2 regions of the Vescimonas fastidiosa genome follow, and region 1 is predicted to be linked to the other one. Evidence: riboswitches for the same ligand, from Rfam matches in the RefSeq annotation. Region 1 holds a riboswitch; the other holds the start of a gene.

What was found. A riboswitch is a leader RNA that binds a small molecule or an ion and turns the genes downstream of it on or off. The one in region 1 is predicted to bind thiamine pyrophosphate.
Region 2: linked by a shared signal. The riboswitch ahead of thiT (energy-coupled thiamine transporter ThiT) and the one ahead of thiW (energy coupling factor transporter S component ThiW) in region 1 are both predicted to bind thiamine pyrophosphate.

Annotation. Positions count from the first base shown of each region.
Region 1 is NZ_AP023415.1:310,929-318,072, forward strand. It holds gene KI236_RS01490 (ABC transporter ATP-binding protein) at 1-302, opposite strand, end outside; gene tenA (thiaminase II) at 305-970, opposite strand; gene thiD (bifunctional hydroxymethylpyrimidine kinase/phosphomethylpyrimidine kinase) at 972-1,778, opposite strand; gene thiE (thiamine phosphate synthase) at 1,895-2,530, opposite strand; gene thiM (hydroxyethylthiazole kinase) at 2,517-3,326, opposite strand; partial or broken gene thiW (energy coupling factor transporter S component ThiW) at 3,505-4,038, opposite strand; TPP riboswitch at 4,253-4,355, opposite strand; gene KI236_RS01520 (FeoA family protein) at 4,530-4,760, shown strand; gene feoB (ferrous iron transport protein B) at 4,757-6,763, shown strand; gene KI236_RS01530 (FeoB-associated Cys-rich membrane protein) at 6,760-6,897, shown strand; gene KI236_RS01535 (YlmC/YmxH family sporulation protein) at 6,993-7,144, shown strand, end outside.
Region 2 is NZ_AP023415.1:1,461,098-1,468,241, reverse strand. It holds gene KI236_RS06990 (DUF134 domain-containing protein) at 1-168, shown strand, start outside; gene KI236_RS06985 (Crp/Fnr family transcriptional regulator) at 119-826, shown strand; gene rbr (rubrerythrin) at 893-1,435, shown strand; gene KI236_RS06975 (desulfoferrodoxin family protein) at 1,457-1,831, shown strand; tRNA gene KI236_RS06970 (tRNA-Gln) at 1,970-2,043, opposite strand; gene thiT (energy-coupled thiamine transporter ThiT) at 2,143-2,703, opposite strand; TPP riboswitch at 2,769-2,878, opposite strand; gene KI236_RS06960 (DUF4430 domain-containing protein) at 2,959-3,396, shown strand; gene KI236_RS06955 (penicillin-binding transpeptidase domain-containing protein) at 3,799-5,148, opposite strand; gene KI236_RS06950 (FtsW/RodA/SpoVE family cell cycle protein) at 5,145-6,959, opposite strand.

The sequences.
Region 1 (7,144 bases):
CGCTGGATCTCCAGCGGCAGCGCCAGGTTTTCCCCGATGGTCCGCCAGGGAAACAGCATGTCCTTCTGGGGCATATAGCCGCAGTAGTGCTTTTGCCCGGAAACGGGCTTGCCAAGGACGGATATGGTGCCGGATTTCGGCTGCAGCAGGCCGTTGGTCATGCGGAAAATAGTGCTCTTTCCGCAGCCGCTGATACCGATAATGCAGTGAAAGGACCCCGGCTCCACGGAAAAGGAGAGCCGGTCAATGATGTCAAAGTCCTCACCGGGATACTGAAAGGACACCTGGTCAAAGCGCAGAATACTCATGTGCGTATTTCCCAAGCCATATCCCAGAAGCCCAGCTCATAGCGGCTGCAGTTGACGAAAATATCCGTCAGGTAAGCCAGCTGCTCCTCCGTGGCACCGGCTGCCAGGGAGTCCATCAGCTCTATCAGCGCCCGGTTGGTGGCGGCGTATTCTTCGGAGGCATAGCCCCGGATCCATTCGCCGTAGAAGGGATGCTCCGCCGCACCGGGGATCTGGGCCAGGGCCTGTCCGATCTCGGCATAGCTCCAGGAGCAGGCCAGGATGGATGCCACGATCTCCGCAGGCCCTCTTGCCTCTGCCACGGCCAGCATGTAATGTGTATAAGAGAGGTTGTCGAGGGCAGGCTGCACGTTAAATACCTGCTCCTCAGAAATGCCAAGGCGTGCCATATAGGCCCGGTGGATTTTCATCTCACCGCCTAAAATGGCATCCACATTGGCGGAAAATGTCCGCATCAGCTCCGGGCTGCGAGCCTTGACCACCCCCAGGGCAAAGACCCGGGCATAGTCAAAAAGATAGAGATAATCCTGCAGCATATAGTGCTGGAATTTCTCCACCGGCAGCGTTCCGTCGCCGATACCGGTCACAAAGGGGTGCTTCAGGCATGCCTCCCAAATGGGGGCAGCTGCTTCACGAAGGCGGCAAGACACAGAATTCGTCATTTTACTCCGCCTCCTTCATGTATTCGCTTTTCAGATCGAAAAGATGGTTCATAGGTCCGCGTCCGCGGCCCAGATCCAACATGGCCCCCAGGGCGCCGGAAATATAGTCCTTTGCCCGGCGCACTGCTTCCTCCAGGTCCATGCCCTTGGCCAGATTGGACGCAATGGCGCTGGACAGGGTGCAGCCGGTGCCGTGGGTGTTGGGATTGTTGATGCGGCGACCCTTGAACCAGTGCCCGGTGCCGTCCTTCCAGAGAAGGTCGTTGGCGTCGTTCAGGTCGTGTCCTCCTTTGCAGAGCACAGCGCAGTGATACCGCCGGCTGATAAGCTCGGCCGCGCGCTCCATATCCTCCGGGCTGCTGATGGGCATTTCCGCCAGGATCTCCGCCTCGGGAATATTGGGCGTGGCCACCTCTGCCAGAGGCAGCAGCTCCGTTTTCAGGGCCTGTACCGCGTTCTCCTGCAGCAGGCGGGAGCCGGAGGTGGCCACCATCACGGGATCAACCACGATGTGCTGGGCCCCATACTGGCGCAACTTCTGCGCAATAACGGAGATCAGCTCCGAGGAGGACACCATACCGATCTTTACCGCATCGGGGAAAATATCGGTAAACACGGCGTCCAGCTGCGCGGATAGAAACGCGGGTGTGGAATCCAAAATGTCTGTGACGCCGGTAGTATTTTGGGCAGTCAGGGCCGTGATAGCGCTCATGGCGTATACTCCGTGAGCGGACATGGTCTTGATATCTGCCTGGATACCGGCGCCTCCGCTGGAATCGCTTCCAGCGATGGATAATGCTGTTTTCATTGCTTTGCTCCTTTCTTCTTTCAGCATTACTTTTCTATAGCGGCAGAAAGTGGTGCCCCCGATCTGCCGCTTGAAGGCCCCGGCACAGAGGCCGAGACAAACTTCCGTATAGGGTTTTACAGAATATGCAGCTGCTCTGCCCGGGCGCGCAGGTCCAGGGCAGCCTGCCTGGGGTCGGCCGCCTTCATGATAGCGGAAACCACGCAGATACCGGCAATACCGGTTCCCTGCAGCACGTCGATATTGTCCCTGTTCAGTCCGCCGATGGCGTTGACCGCAATAGGAACCGCCTTGCAAATATCCCGCAGCGTGTCCGTGGAGGTAAGAACGGTTTTCACCTTAGTGGTCGTGGGATAAATCGCCCCTACGCCCAGATAATCCGCCCCTTGCTCATAGGCTTCCAGCGCCTGAGGCACGGTCTTCGCCGTAGCGCCGACGATTTTATCCGGCCCCAGGATTCTCCTGGCAATGGCAATAGGCAGATCGCTTTGCCCCAGATGCACGCCCTCGGCGTCGATGGCCATGGCCACATCCAGCCGGTCGTCAATAAGCAGCGGAACACCGTATGGCAGTGCAAGCGCATGCACCTTTTCCGCCAAAGACATATACTCCCGGGTGGTTCTGTTCTTTTCCCGGATCTGCAGCAGGGTCACACCCCCCTGCAGGGCTGCCTGGGTTCTGCGCAGGAATTCCTCCTCGCTGAACCCTGTGCTGTCGGTGATAAAATACAGACTGGTATCAAGCTTCTTCATTTCTGATCTCCTCCCGATCCATATATCGTTCTATCTCCGCCTTTCCCACCGTGGAGAGCTTATCCATCAGATTCACCTGAAAGCTGCCGCTGCCGCGGTCCGTTTCCGCCAGCTGCCCGCAGATGCCCAGCACCACGCAGGCGGTGACGGCGGCGTCCATATCCGGCTGCACCGAGAGATAGGCCGCTGTCAGCGCCCCCAGCATGCAGCCCGTTCCGGTGATCCCGGAGAGCTGTGGGTTGCCGTTTTTCACGTGGACAAGGCGTTTGCCGTCGGTGATAATGTCCACCCTCCCACTGGCAAGGATCACTGTGTGGTACGCCCTTGCCAGCTCCATGGCCGTGCGATCCAGGGTCTGTACGTCCAGCGCCGCGTCCGCGTCCACCCCGGAGGAGCAGTAGTTCTCCCGGTACAGGGCATGGATTTCGGAGTAATTGCCCTTAATGACGGCAGGTGTCGCCTCTTGCAGCAGCTTGCGGATATACCCCCGGCGCAGCCTTGAGCAGGCAACGCCCACCGCATCCAGAAGAACGGGGATGTGCCTGTTCTGGGCCGTCCGGGCGGACAGGCGCATAGATTCCATACGCGCATCCGTTATGTTTCCCAGATTCAGCATCAGGGCCCGGGCGGTGGCGGTGATCTCCTCCACCTCGGCCGGATGCTCCGCCATAATAGGGCGGGCGCCCACGGCAAGGACGGCGTTGGCGCACTGGTTGATGGAGATGGGGTTCGTAATGCAATGGATCAGGGGGCTGTATTCCCTGACTCTTTGGCAAATATCAGCAATGGGCTGCATCCTTTGTTTTCACCTTCTTGATGACATAGTAAATGATTGCCGCGGCAACGCAAACGCCCGGCGCTGCATAGGCCAGAATGTTCCAGATAGAGCCGGTGAGCTTGAAGATGTTCGAGGCGATCTTGATGACCACGAACAGGATCGCGCCGAAGGCGGCGATGGTCAGCGAGTCGGAGAGCACCGTGCTCTTGTCGGTGTAGCTTGTGGAGTTCAGCTTCAGCTGGAGCTTGGTGAGCATCCCGTTGGATGCGATCTTACGCAGAAATACATAGGCGATGCTGCCGCCGATGAGGGTGCCGCAGATAAAGGAGGGCACGTAGAACATCCAGCTCAGCCCGTCTCTGCCCCACAGGTAGCTCATCACCGGGTAGGATACAATGGCGCCGATGATGCCGGTGCCGATGACTTCGCCCACAACGGCGCAGATGATCTTACCCTTGGACATACGGTAAAACACGCCGGACAGGAATGCCCCGAACACGGCACCTGTCAGGGCCAGGGGTGGGATCCCCATGGTCGCCATGCGGATAATGCCGATAAGGGTGGCGCAGAGCAGGGAATACCACGGCCCCATAAACACGGAGCAGACGATATTGATGAAATGTGCCATGGGGCACATTCCCTCCACCCGGAGGATGGGCGAGATGACAACACCCAGAGCAACGAGCATGGACAGTACGGTCAGCTTCAGAATACCATTTGAGTTTTTCACTTGTAGTGCCTCTTTTCATATTTTTATACGAAGCGATGGCTTCGTTCGGTCGAGAATCCATTTTCTCCTCTCACCCCGAAACACGGGTTCCCTTCGCAAAAATACAAGATACAAGGCGCTCCCCTTCTATCCGCCCGAAACCACTCGGGATAGGTCTCGTCACATCCTTTCTCAAAATATAAAACGGAAGCTGCCCGGTTTGGGTAACTTCCGCGAAAGAATATACAGGTATCCCTACGTTGGCATTATCCAAATCAGGTTATCGGTCGAAGGTTTTGCCTTCCTCTCAGCCTGTAACACAAGCTCCCGTCTAAAATGTGGTGTCATTATACACCTGTCGTCAGCCGATTGCAAGTGCTATTCGGCAAAATATTTGCATTCCATTGTTGTTAAGACTGTCCTGCATCGTGGCGCGAGCTTTTTTGCCCCGATCATTGACGAGGGAGGAAAATCATAGTACAATACAGAAAAATCAACGTAGGGGGAGAAAAATGACACTGAATGAGATGAAAATCGGCAGCACGGCGGTGATTCGCCAGGTGGGTGGTGAGGGGCCCCTGCGGTGCCGCCTTTTAGACATGGGGCTCATACCGGGCACGAAGGTCACGCTGCAAAAAGTGGCGCCCATGGGCGACCCTATTGAGATTCGCGTACGGGGCTATGAGCTGACGCTGCGTGTGGAGGACGGACAGAAGATTCAGGTGGAGGAGGTAAAGGCATGATCTTTGCGTTGGCAGGCAATCAGAATTGCGGCAAGACCACGCTCTTTAACGCTCTTACCGGCTCTAACCAGCATGTGGGCAATTTCCCCGGTGTAACGGTGGATCAGAAGATAGGGGAGATCAAGGACGGCAAGAGCGGCTCGGTGGTAGATCTGCCGGGCATCTACTCTCTGCGCCCCTACACCCAAGAGGAGATCGTGACCCGGGATTTCATTCTCAAGGGAAAGCCCGATGGGATCATCAACATCGTAGATGCCACCAATATTGAGCGGAATCTCTACCTGACACTGCAGCTGCTGGAGCTGCGGGTGCCCATGGTGCTGGCCCTGAATATGATGGATGAGGTGCGCGCTAACGGCGGGACCATAGATGTGCAGGAGCTGAGCCGCTGCCTGGGCATTCCGGTGGTCCCCATCAGTGCGGTGAAGGGGGAGGGCGTGTCGGAGCTGCTGAATCAAGCAGTACACACCGCCCGCACAAAGACTTTGCCCAAGGTATACGACTTCTGCTCGGAGGAGTCTGCGGTGCATCGGTGTATCCACGCAGTGGTGCATATGATCCAGGACCACGCCGACAAGGCGGACATCCCGGCGAGATTTGCCACTACGAAGCTCATTGAGGGCGATGAAAACATCCTGCAGCAGCTGCAGCTGGATCAAAACGAAAAGGAGCTGCTGGAGCACTGCATTGTGCAGATGGAGAACGAGAGCGGCCTGGACCGCAACGCCGCCCTGGCGGATATGCGCTACAGCTTTATTGAAAAGGTAGTGGAAATCTGCGTGGTGAAGTGCCACGAGAGCAAGGAGCACCGCCGCTCTGTGCAAATGGACAAGGTGCTCACGGGTAAGTATACGGCCCTGCCGGTGTTTTTCGGCGTGATGTTTCTGATTTTCTACCTGACCTTCAACCTTATCGGGCAGAATCTGTCGGATTTTCTGAGTCTGGGCATTGACAAGCTGACTATGCTGGCCGATAAGGGCCTCACGGCCTATGGCATCAATCCGGTGGTGCATAGCCTCATTATAGACGGCGTTTTTGCCGGTGTAGGCAGTGTGCTTTCCTTCCTGCCCATCATTGTGACGCTGTTTTTCTTCCTGTCCATTTTGGAGGATACCGGCTACATGGCCCGGGTGGCTTTTGTCATGGACAGGCTCCTGCGGAAGATCGGACTTTCCGGGCGCAGCTTTGTGCCTATGCTCATCGGCTTCGGCTGCACGGTGCCGGCTATTATGGCCACCCGTACCGTATCCTCGGATCGAGACCGGAAAATGACCATTTTGCTGACACCGTACATGAGCTGCTCGGCAAAAATACCCATTTATGCGGTGTTTTCTGCCGCCTTTTTCCCAAATCATGCGGCCCTGGTGATGATCGGTCTGTATGTGACAGGTATCCTGCTGGGGATTCTTTTGGCGATTGTGCTGAAGGACACAGCTTTCCGTGGGCAGCCGGTTCCCTTCGTGATGGAGCTGCCCAACTACCGTATGCCCTCAGCCAAGAGCGTAGGTCTGCTGCTGTGGGAAAAGGCCCGGGACTTCCTGGAACGCGCCTTTACCGTTATTTTCCTGGCTACTATTATTATTTGGTTTCTGCAGACCTTTGACACAAAGCTCAATGTGGTCACAGACAGTGCCGATAGTCTCCTGGCCCTGGTGGGACAGTTTATCTCCGGCATATTCAGACCCCTGGGCTTTAACGACTGGCGGGTTGCCACGGCACTGATTTCGGGCTTCACGGCTAAGGAAGCGGTGGTGTCCACCCTGGCTGTGCTGCTGAATACCAGCACAGCCAACTTGGGAGCGGCCCTGGGCACCCTGTTTACACCGCTGTCGGCACTGTCTTTCCTGGTATTTACGCTGCTGTATACGCCGTGCATTGCGGCGGTGACCACCATTCGCCGGGAGCTGGGCTCCTTCTGGAAAATGCTCGGCGTGGTGGTGCTGCAGTGCTCGGTGGCATGGCTGATGGGTATGCTGGTGTATCAGATCGGAGGGCTGCTATGAACGCATGGGACTGGTTGCTCCTGGCCGCTGTTCTGGTGGGGGCCGGGTTTGCCCTGGCGCATTTGCTAAAGAGCAAAAAGAGCGGCTGCTGCGGAAACTGTCACTCGTGCGGCGGCTGCTGCGAAAGAAAATAACGGAACGGGCGGATGCTTCGGCGTCTGCCCGTTTTTCGTGGGGACTGGCACAGTTTTGCCCCGGGAGACATAAAATACCCAAAGGGGTGGATGCTATGCTGAATCGATTTACACAACTGCGGCGCAAGGAGGTCATCAACCTCTGCGACGGCTGCCGCCTGGGCTGCGTGGGAGATGTAGAGGTGAAGCTGCCGGAGGGAGAGGTCCGGGCGCTGATCGTGTTCGGCCCGTGCCGGTTTTTCGGCCT
Region 2 (7,144 bases), 1.2 Mb from region 1:
AAGCTCTACGGCGGTGTCAGCGGGGACGCTGACGCAGCGGTGAGCGCATTGCTCAGCGGAAATCTGGGCTACGATCCCAATGTTCACTGTGACCACCATGACCATGAGCACGGCGAGGATGGGCACACCTGCGGTGACCACGGTTGCGGCAATCATAGCTGCCATTGATATGGAACGCACACTGACACAACTTCCGTTCTGGTCATCATTGACCGAACAGGAGCAAGAAACGCTGCGCCGAAGTGCCTTTGTCCGTCATTATGAAAAGGGTGCATTCGTTCACAGCAGCGACAATGAATGTCTCGGAATGCTGTTCGTCCTTTCCGGCGAGATCCGCACCTATCTTCTCTCCGAGGAGGGGCGGGAGGTAACGCTGTTCCGCCTGTATCCGGGCGAATTATGCGTGCTTTCTGCCTCTTGTGTGATCAGTCAGATCACCTTTGATACGCAAATGACCGCGGGAATGGATACGGACGTTCTGATTATCCCCGCAAATATCATTGCGGCGCTCAAGGAGCAAAATCTTCATGTCCGCTGCTTCCTCTATGAGTTGGCAACGAAACGGTTTTCTGATGTGATGTGGGCGATGCAGCAGATCATGTTCAAGGGTTTGGATCGGCGGCTGGCAGATTTTCTCCTGGCCGAAGCGGAGCGTACCGGCTCCGACACGATACGCATGACCCATGAGCAGATCGCCCAGCACATCAGCTCGGCGCGGGAGGCGGTGGCACGAATGCTCAAAGGCTTCTCGGAGGACGGGCTTGTGGAGCTGAAGCGCGGTGCAATCACGCTGCGGGATACAGACGGATTGAATCACTTAAAATGAAAGTATTGTTTATAACACGAATCCGTGTTATAATATGAGCAGAAGAAGCTGAAAGGAGCATCGACCATGAAAGAAACGAAATATGCAGGTACTCAAACCGAAAAAAATCTGATGGCTGCCTTTGCCGGTGAGTCCGAGGCACGCAACAAGTACACCTATTTTGCATCCAAGGCCAAGAAGGAAGGCTACGAGCAGATCGCGGCGCTGTTCCTTAAAACCGCTGACAACGAGAAAGAACACGCCAAGCTGTGGTTCAAAGAACTGAACGGCATCGGCGACACCGCCGAGAATCTTCTCGCCGCCGCTGAGGGCGAGAATTACGAGTGGACGGATATGTACGACGGCTTTGCCAAGACTGCTGACGAGGAGGGCTTTCACGAGCTTGCACAGCGTTTCCGTCTGGTCGCCGCCATCGAAAAGCACCATGAGGAGCGCTACCGTGCCCTGCTGCACAATGTGGAGATGGCGGAGGTCTTTGCCAAGAGCGAGGTCAAGGTGTGGGAGTGCCGCAACTGCGGTCACATCGTCGTGGGTGAGAAAGCCCCGGAGGTTTGCCCCGCCTGCAACCATCCCCAGAGCTATTTTGAAATTCACGCAGAAAACTATTAAAGAAAGAAAAGGAGAATCATCATGGAGCAGAAGTTTTACATTTGCAAGCATTGCGGCAACATCATTGCCAAGGTCAAGGACACGGGCGTTCCCGTCATCTGCTGCGGTGAGCCGATGAGCGAGATCATCCCCGGCACGACCGACGCGGCCGTGGAGAAGCATGTCCCTGTCTGGACAGTGGGAAACGGCATCGTCCATGTCAAGGTCGGCTCCGTGGAGCATCCCATGCTGCCGGAGCACTACATCGAGTGGGTCTCTCTCCACACCAAGCAGGGCAACCAGCGTAAGGAGCTGCACCCTGGCGAGAAGCCCGAGGTCTGCTTCGCTCTCTGCGAGGGCGACGAGGTCGAAGCGGTCTACGCCTACTGCAACCTCCACAGTCTGTGGAAAGCGTGATTTATCTTTCAAAAATCCGGTGCTCAAAAAGCACCGGATTTTTCAGCGTGTCAAAAAAGCCTCTCGGAAAAACCCGGAGGGTTCTTCGACAGCCTAAAAAAAGTGGGTGCAACGGTTTTCCGTTGCACCCACTTAGCGTGGCAGCGGGAGAAGGATTCGAACCCTCACATACGGAGTCAGAGTCCGCTGTGCTACCTTTACACAATCCCGCTATGTCCCGAAGAACAAAAACTATTATACAGGTTTTACGCTGTTTGTCAACAGCTTTTTTTCTTCGGGGCGCTTTTTTCTGCCGGACCTATGGGAGGGGGTCAGGCAGCCAGAAGATCGGCGGAGGTGAAGTATTTCTTCAGCGGCTTATACAGCAGGGCGAATACCACCACGCACAGGATGATGCTGGGGAGCATATAGCTGCCGTTATAGAGCAGGGAGTAGAACCAGGGGCTGGTCATGGTCATGCCGAAGAACTCGTCAGGCATATAGACGCCCCAGACGAAAACGCCGATAAGATAGTGGACCAAAAAGCGCAGCACACCGCCGATGAGGGTGCCGTAATACACGCTCCACTTCCGGCGGGACAGCAGGCCCGCGCCGAAGCCCAGGGCTACGAAGGCCAGGAAGTAGTCGCAGATGATGGTGGTCCAATCGATGGAGAACTTGTTGCCGATGAGGTAGGTGATGGCACCATATACCAAACCGGCGCCGGCGCCCCAGCCGCAGCCGTAGCGGGCGGCGAAGAGGACGATGGGCAGCATCTCCAGGGTCACGGAGCCACCGTTGGGAAACTCATAGAGCTTGATAAGGCTCAGAATTTCCGCCATGGCGATGAAAATGGCGGCTTCGCAAAGCATTTTGGTTTTTGTGTTTTTCATGTTGCATCCTCCAATAAAAAAATTCCCGCATGGCGAGCCATGCAGGCGTCGCAATGCGGAACGAATAAACAGTATGCGCGCATTCCTACGCCGGCATTACCCGGATCAGGTTCGAGGGACCGGGCGGTAATACGCCCATCTCAGCCGGCTCCTGCCAGCACCCCTTGGATTGTGGCAACACTATAACACGGTTTTTTCCAGTTGTCAAGTGGAGGCCGGTATGTTATACTGAAGGAGAAAAAGGAGGTGAAATTTTTGAAAAAAACGAGAAAAACAATAGCCTTTTTGCTGGCCTTGGTTATGGCGCTGGCCCTGTGCGCCTGCGCAAAGCCCATGCCCATTGCCGCGGGAAAGAACACCGTGGGCGTGAAGGACGGCGAGACCCTGGGTAAGGGCGCAACGGCCTTTACCGTAGAGGTGACGGATGGCCAGGGCACCAAAACGGACTTCACCGTGAAAACCGATGAAAAGACCGTGGGCGCAGCCCTGCAGGCCCTGAACATCATCAGCGGCGAGAAGAGCGAATACGGCCTGTATATCAAGGAGGTCATCGGCATCACTGCGGACTATGATACGGACGGCACATACTGGGCGTTCTATATTGACGGACAATATGCCTCCACCGGCGCAGATATGACCGACGCCCGGGACGGCGCCGTGTATGGCTTCACTGTGGAAAAAGCAGAAGGATAAAAGTATGGCAAAAAAACGGCCCCGCGGGGCCGTTTTTTCAGTGTGTCAAAAAAGCCTCGCAGAGTTTGCCGCCCGCAGGCGGCAAAGAAATAAAATCATTTTCTCTCGCGACATGTGCGTGAGAGAAAATACAGCTCGGGCTGCCAGTGTGGAATTTGTCCGTCTGTGACGGACAAATTATGCGCGCAGCAGACCGCAAGCTTTTTGTCGGAAAAACCCGGAGGTTTTTTCGACAGTCTCAAAAAAACGGCCCCGTGGGGCCGTTTTTTTATGGAGAAAAGCGGGAAGAGGGGATGGCGCGAAGCACCGGAAGGGGTGCCCACGCTGGGATTACGGATTGGCACGGGCGCTTTGCGCCCTCGCAATGACACATCGCAAGAAATGCGATATAAGCCCGGGGGCTTACAATATCTCCGCGGCGGTGCGCAGGACCTGGGCGGCGGCGCTTCCGGCTACGGCGCTGCCGCCGCCGCCGTTTTCCACCAGCGCCACGAAGGCCAGGGGCAGCGTGTCACTGTCCACAAAGCCCGCAAACCAGCTGTGGGGCGCTTTGCCCTGGCCCACCTCGGCGGTGCCGGACTTGGCGCACACGGGCAAATCGTCAAAGCGGCTCTGGCCGTAGGTCTCCGTCACATTGTTGCGCAGCATTTGGGCCAGGGTGTCGCAGGTGTCCCGGGTCCAGAGCTGCATTTTTCCGGCGGAGCCGGTGGCATGGGTGAGATCGGTGCCCAGGGAGGTGACTTTTTCCAGCAGATACGGCTCCCGGGCGCTGCCCCGGCCGGCGATGGCGCCCATCATGGTCATCAGGGTGCAGGGATTCACCAGGTCCTCGTACTGGCCCACGCCGGACCAGCCCACCTCGCTGTTGGCAGTGGAGACGGCATAGGCTCCGGCGGCGGTGGCAATGCCGCTGACGGTGTGCCCCTCCAGAAGCCCGGCGGCCCGGGCGTACTGCTCCATGGTCTCACCGCCCAGCTCCACGGCCAGCTGCGCGAAAACGCAGTTGCAGGAGTTGGCCATGGCCTCGTAAAAATCCATGGTCCCGTGGACATAGGGACAGGTGATGGTATCGCCGTCGATGTCCACGCTGCCGGTGCAGCGGAAGGTGCGGTCTGTCACGCCCTCCAGCTTTTCCAGGGCGGCGGCTGCGGTGACAACCTTGAAAACAGACCCCGGGGTGAAGGTGGAGGAGAGAAAACGATTCAGGTACACACCGTCGTAGCGGCTGTCGCCGTCCGCAATTTCCGGGGGATCGGCGGGGTCGAAGGCGGGTGTGGAGACCATGCAGAGGATCTCTCCGGTCTGATAATTGTATACGCCGATGGTGCCCTTGGCACCGTCCAGGGCCTCATAGGCTGCCGTTTGCAGGCGGCTGTCCAGGGTCAGGTATACCCGCCCGCCGCCACCGTTGATGCCGGTGACCGGGTTGTAGTTCAGGAGCTGCTTTTCAAAGTTTTGCAGGGCGGAGGTGGAGATGTTCCTGGCGGTGTCGCCTACGGCGTGGAGGGTGGCCCGGCGAAGGGTGCCGTCGTCGCTGTAAGACCCGGTGGCGGCGTCGAACAAAATTTCACCGTTGCGGTCAACGATTTGACCCAAAACGGGCACGCCGTCGTCAAAGGCTCCGGCATTGCCCGGGAAGGAGGCCCAGCGGCCGGACAGGACCGCATAACGGACGCTGTAAAGGACCAGCCCCGCCAAAAACAGCAGGAGCAATATATAAATAAGGAGTGTGCGCTGCTTGACCTGTTTCATTTGCGGTCCTCCTTTCCGAAGATATCATCCACGGGGATGTCGGGCCGGTCGGCGAAGAAGCCATCCCGGGATGGGGCCTTGGGCTTGGGCACCGGGGCCTTTTTCTCCGGCGCCAGCTTCGGCGCACGCAGGGCGAAGCTGGCGTTTTGCCGGGTGTCGGCGGCCTTGAGATAAGCCATGAGCCCCCAGCAGGAGATCATGCTGGACCCGCCTATGGATACAAAGGGGAAGGTAACGCCGGTCAGCGGCAGAAGATCTACCGCTCCCAGCACATTCAGCGCCATCTGGCACACCAGCATAGCGGCGGTGGCACAGGAGAGAATGGTGTAAAAGGAGGAGCGGGCCACAGCGGCGCAGCGGAGGGTGAACACAATGGGCAGAACCATTGCGGCTACACAGCAAAGAGCCAGCAGGAAGCCGAATTCCTCGCCCACTACGCCGAATACCAGATCCGTGTTGGCCGCCCCCACATATTTGAGCCAGCCTGCCTCCGGCCCCACGCCGAACAGTCCTCCCGAGGCCATGGCGCTCATAGTGCGGGTTTGCTGGTAGCCCATGTCCTGGGCGTAGTCCCACACATGTCCCCAGGCGGCGAAGCGGTCTGCGATGTAGGGCTTAAAGCGCAGGATGATGCCGCAGCCGAAAGCCGCCGCCGCCACCATCATGGCAATGGACGGCAGATCTCCGGTGCGCAGAAAGGCGATACACAAAAAGGCCACGAAAAAGATCAGCGCCGTGCCAAAGTCGCTCATCAGCGCCAGACACCCCACACAGTAGGCGGAAAACAAAATGGTGAAAATCAGGTTTCGCTTGGCAAACAGGCGGTCCAGGGTGGCTGCGCCTACCAAAACGAAGGCGATCTTCACCAGCTCTGAGGGCTGGAAGGAGAGGGGGCCGATGGAGATCCAGTTTTTCGCACCGAAGATTCGCTCGCCCAGCACCACATTGAAGGCCAGCAGGACCCCGGCGGCAACGGCCACCGGCCACCGGGCCCGGATGGACATATGCAGGCTTCGCAGTACGCCGCTCATGAGCAGAAACAGCACCATGCCTATGACCACCGTACACACCAGCTTCAATAGGGAATCGGGGTCGTAGGCCGCCGTTACCGCCGCACCTATGCTAATGAGCAGGAACACCAGCGTCTCCAGCTCGTAGGCTGTGCGCTGGGCTGCCCGGTAGAGCCCATACAGCCCCCAGGCCAAGGCGGCCAGGGCCCCAAAGGTCAGGGCTACGGACAGGCGGTTTTCCGGCTGGGCGGTGAAGAATACCTGCAAAAACAGCAGCACCTGGAACAGGTTCAGCGTCAGCAGCGTCCCCACCGGGGAGAGGCGGCGTCGCTCTTGCTCCCGGGCCCGGCGACGGGCCACCTTAGCCTCATCCGTTTCCGTGGAGGGAAAGAAGTACAGCTCCACTCCGCCCACGGCGATGCAGTCCCCGGCTTTCACCGGTGCGCTCTCCAGCTTGCGCTCACCGTTGAGCAGGACACCGCTGCTGTGGTTCACCGGGTACACCGTCCATTGGCCCTGGTCATTTCGGCACAGAGCGGCATGACACCGGGACACCGACGGAAAGTTCACCCGCACATCGGCGCTGCGCATCCGGCCGATCATGTTTTCCCAGTGGGTCAGGTCGTACCGGGCGCCGTTGGAGAGGCTGATAAAGCCCCAGACCTCCGGCTCCTCCCTCTGGCCGAACAGGGACAGGCCGCAGCGCAGCAGCACCCACACCGCTGCCAAAAGCAGCAGCACCCGGCCCGCCCAAAGCGCCGCAGGCAGGGCGGCGCTCATGTTTGAAAGAAATGCAGCCATAAAAACCTCGCAATCACACATTAAATAGGTATCATATCCGGGCTGTCAATGAAAAAATGCGGTTTCAATACGCCGCTATCATAGCACACTTTCCGAAAAAAGGAAAGACCGGGGAGGTGACATTAGCGTAAGTGAAGACAGAAATTAAAAAAAGTAAAAATAAGGGTTGACAGGAGGGCGGAGGT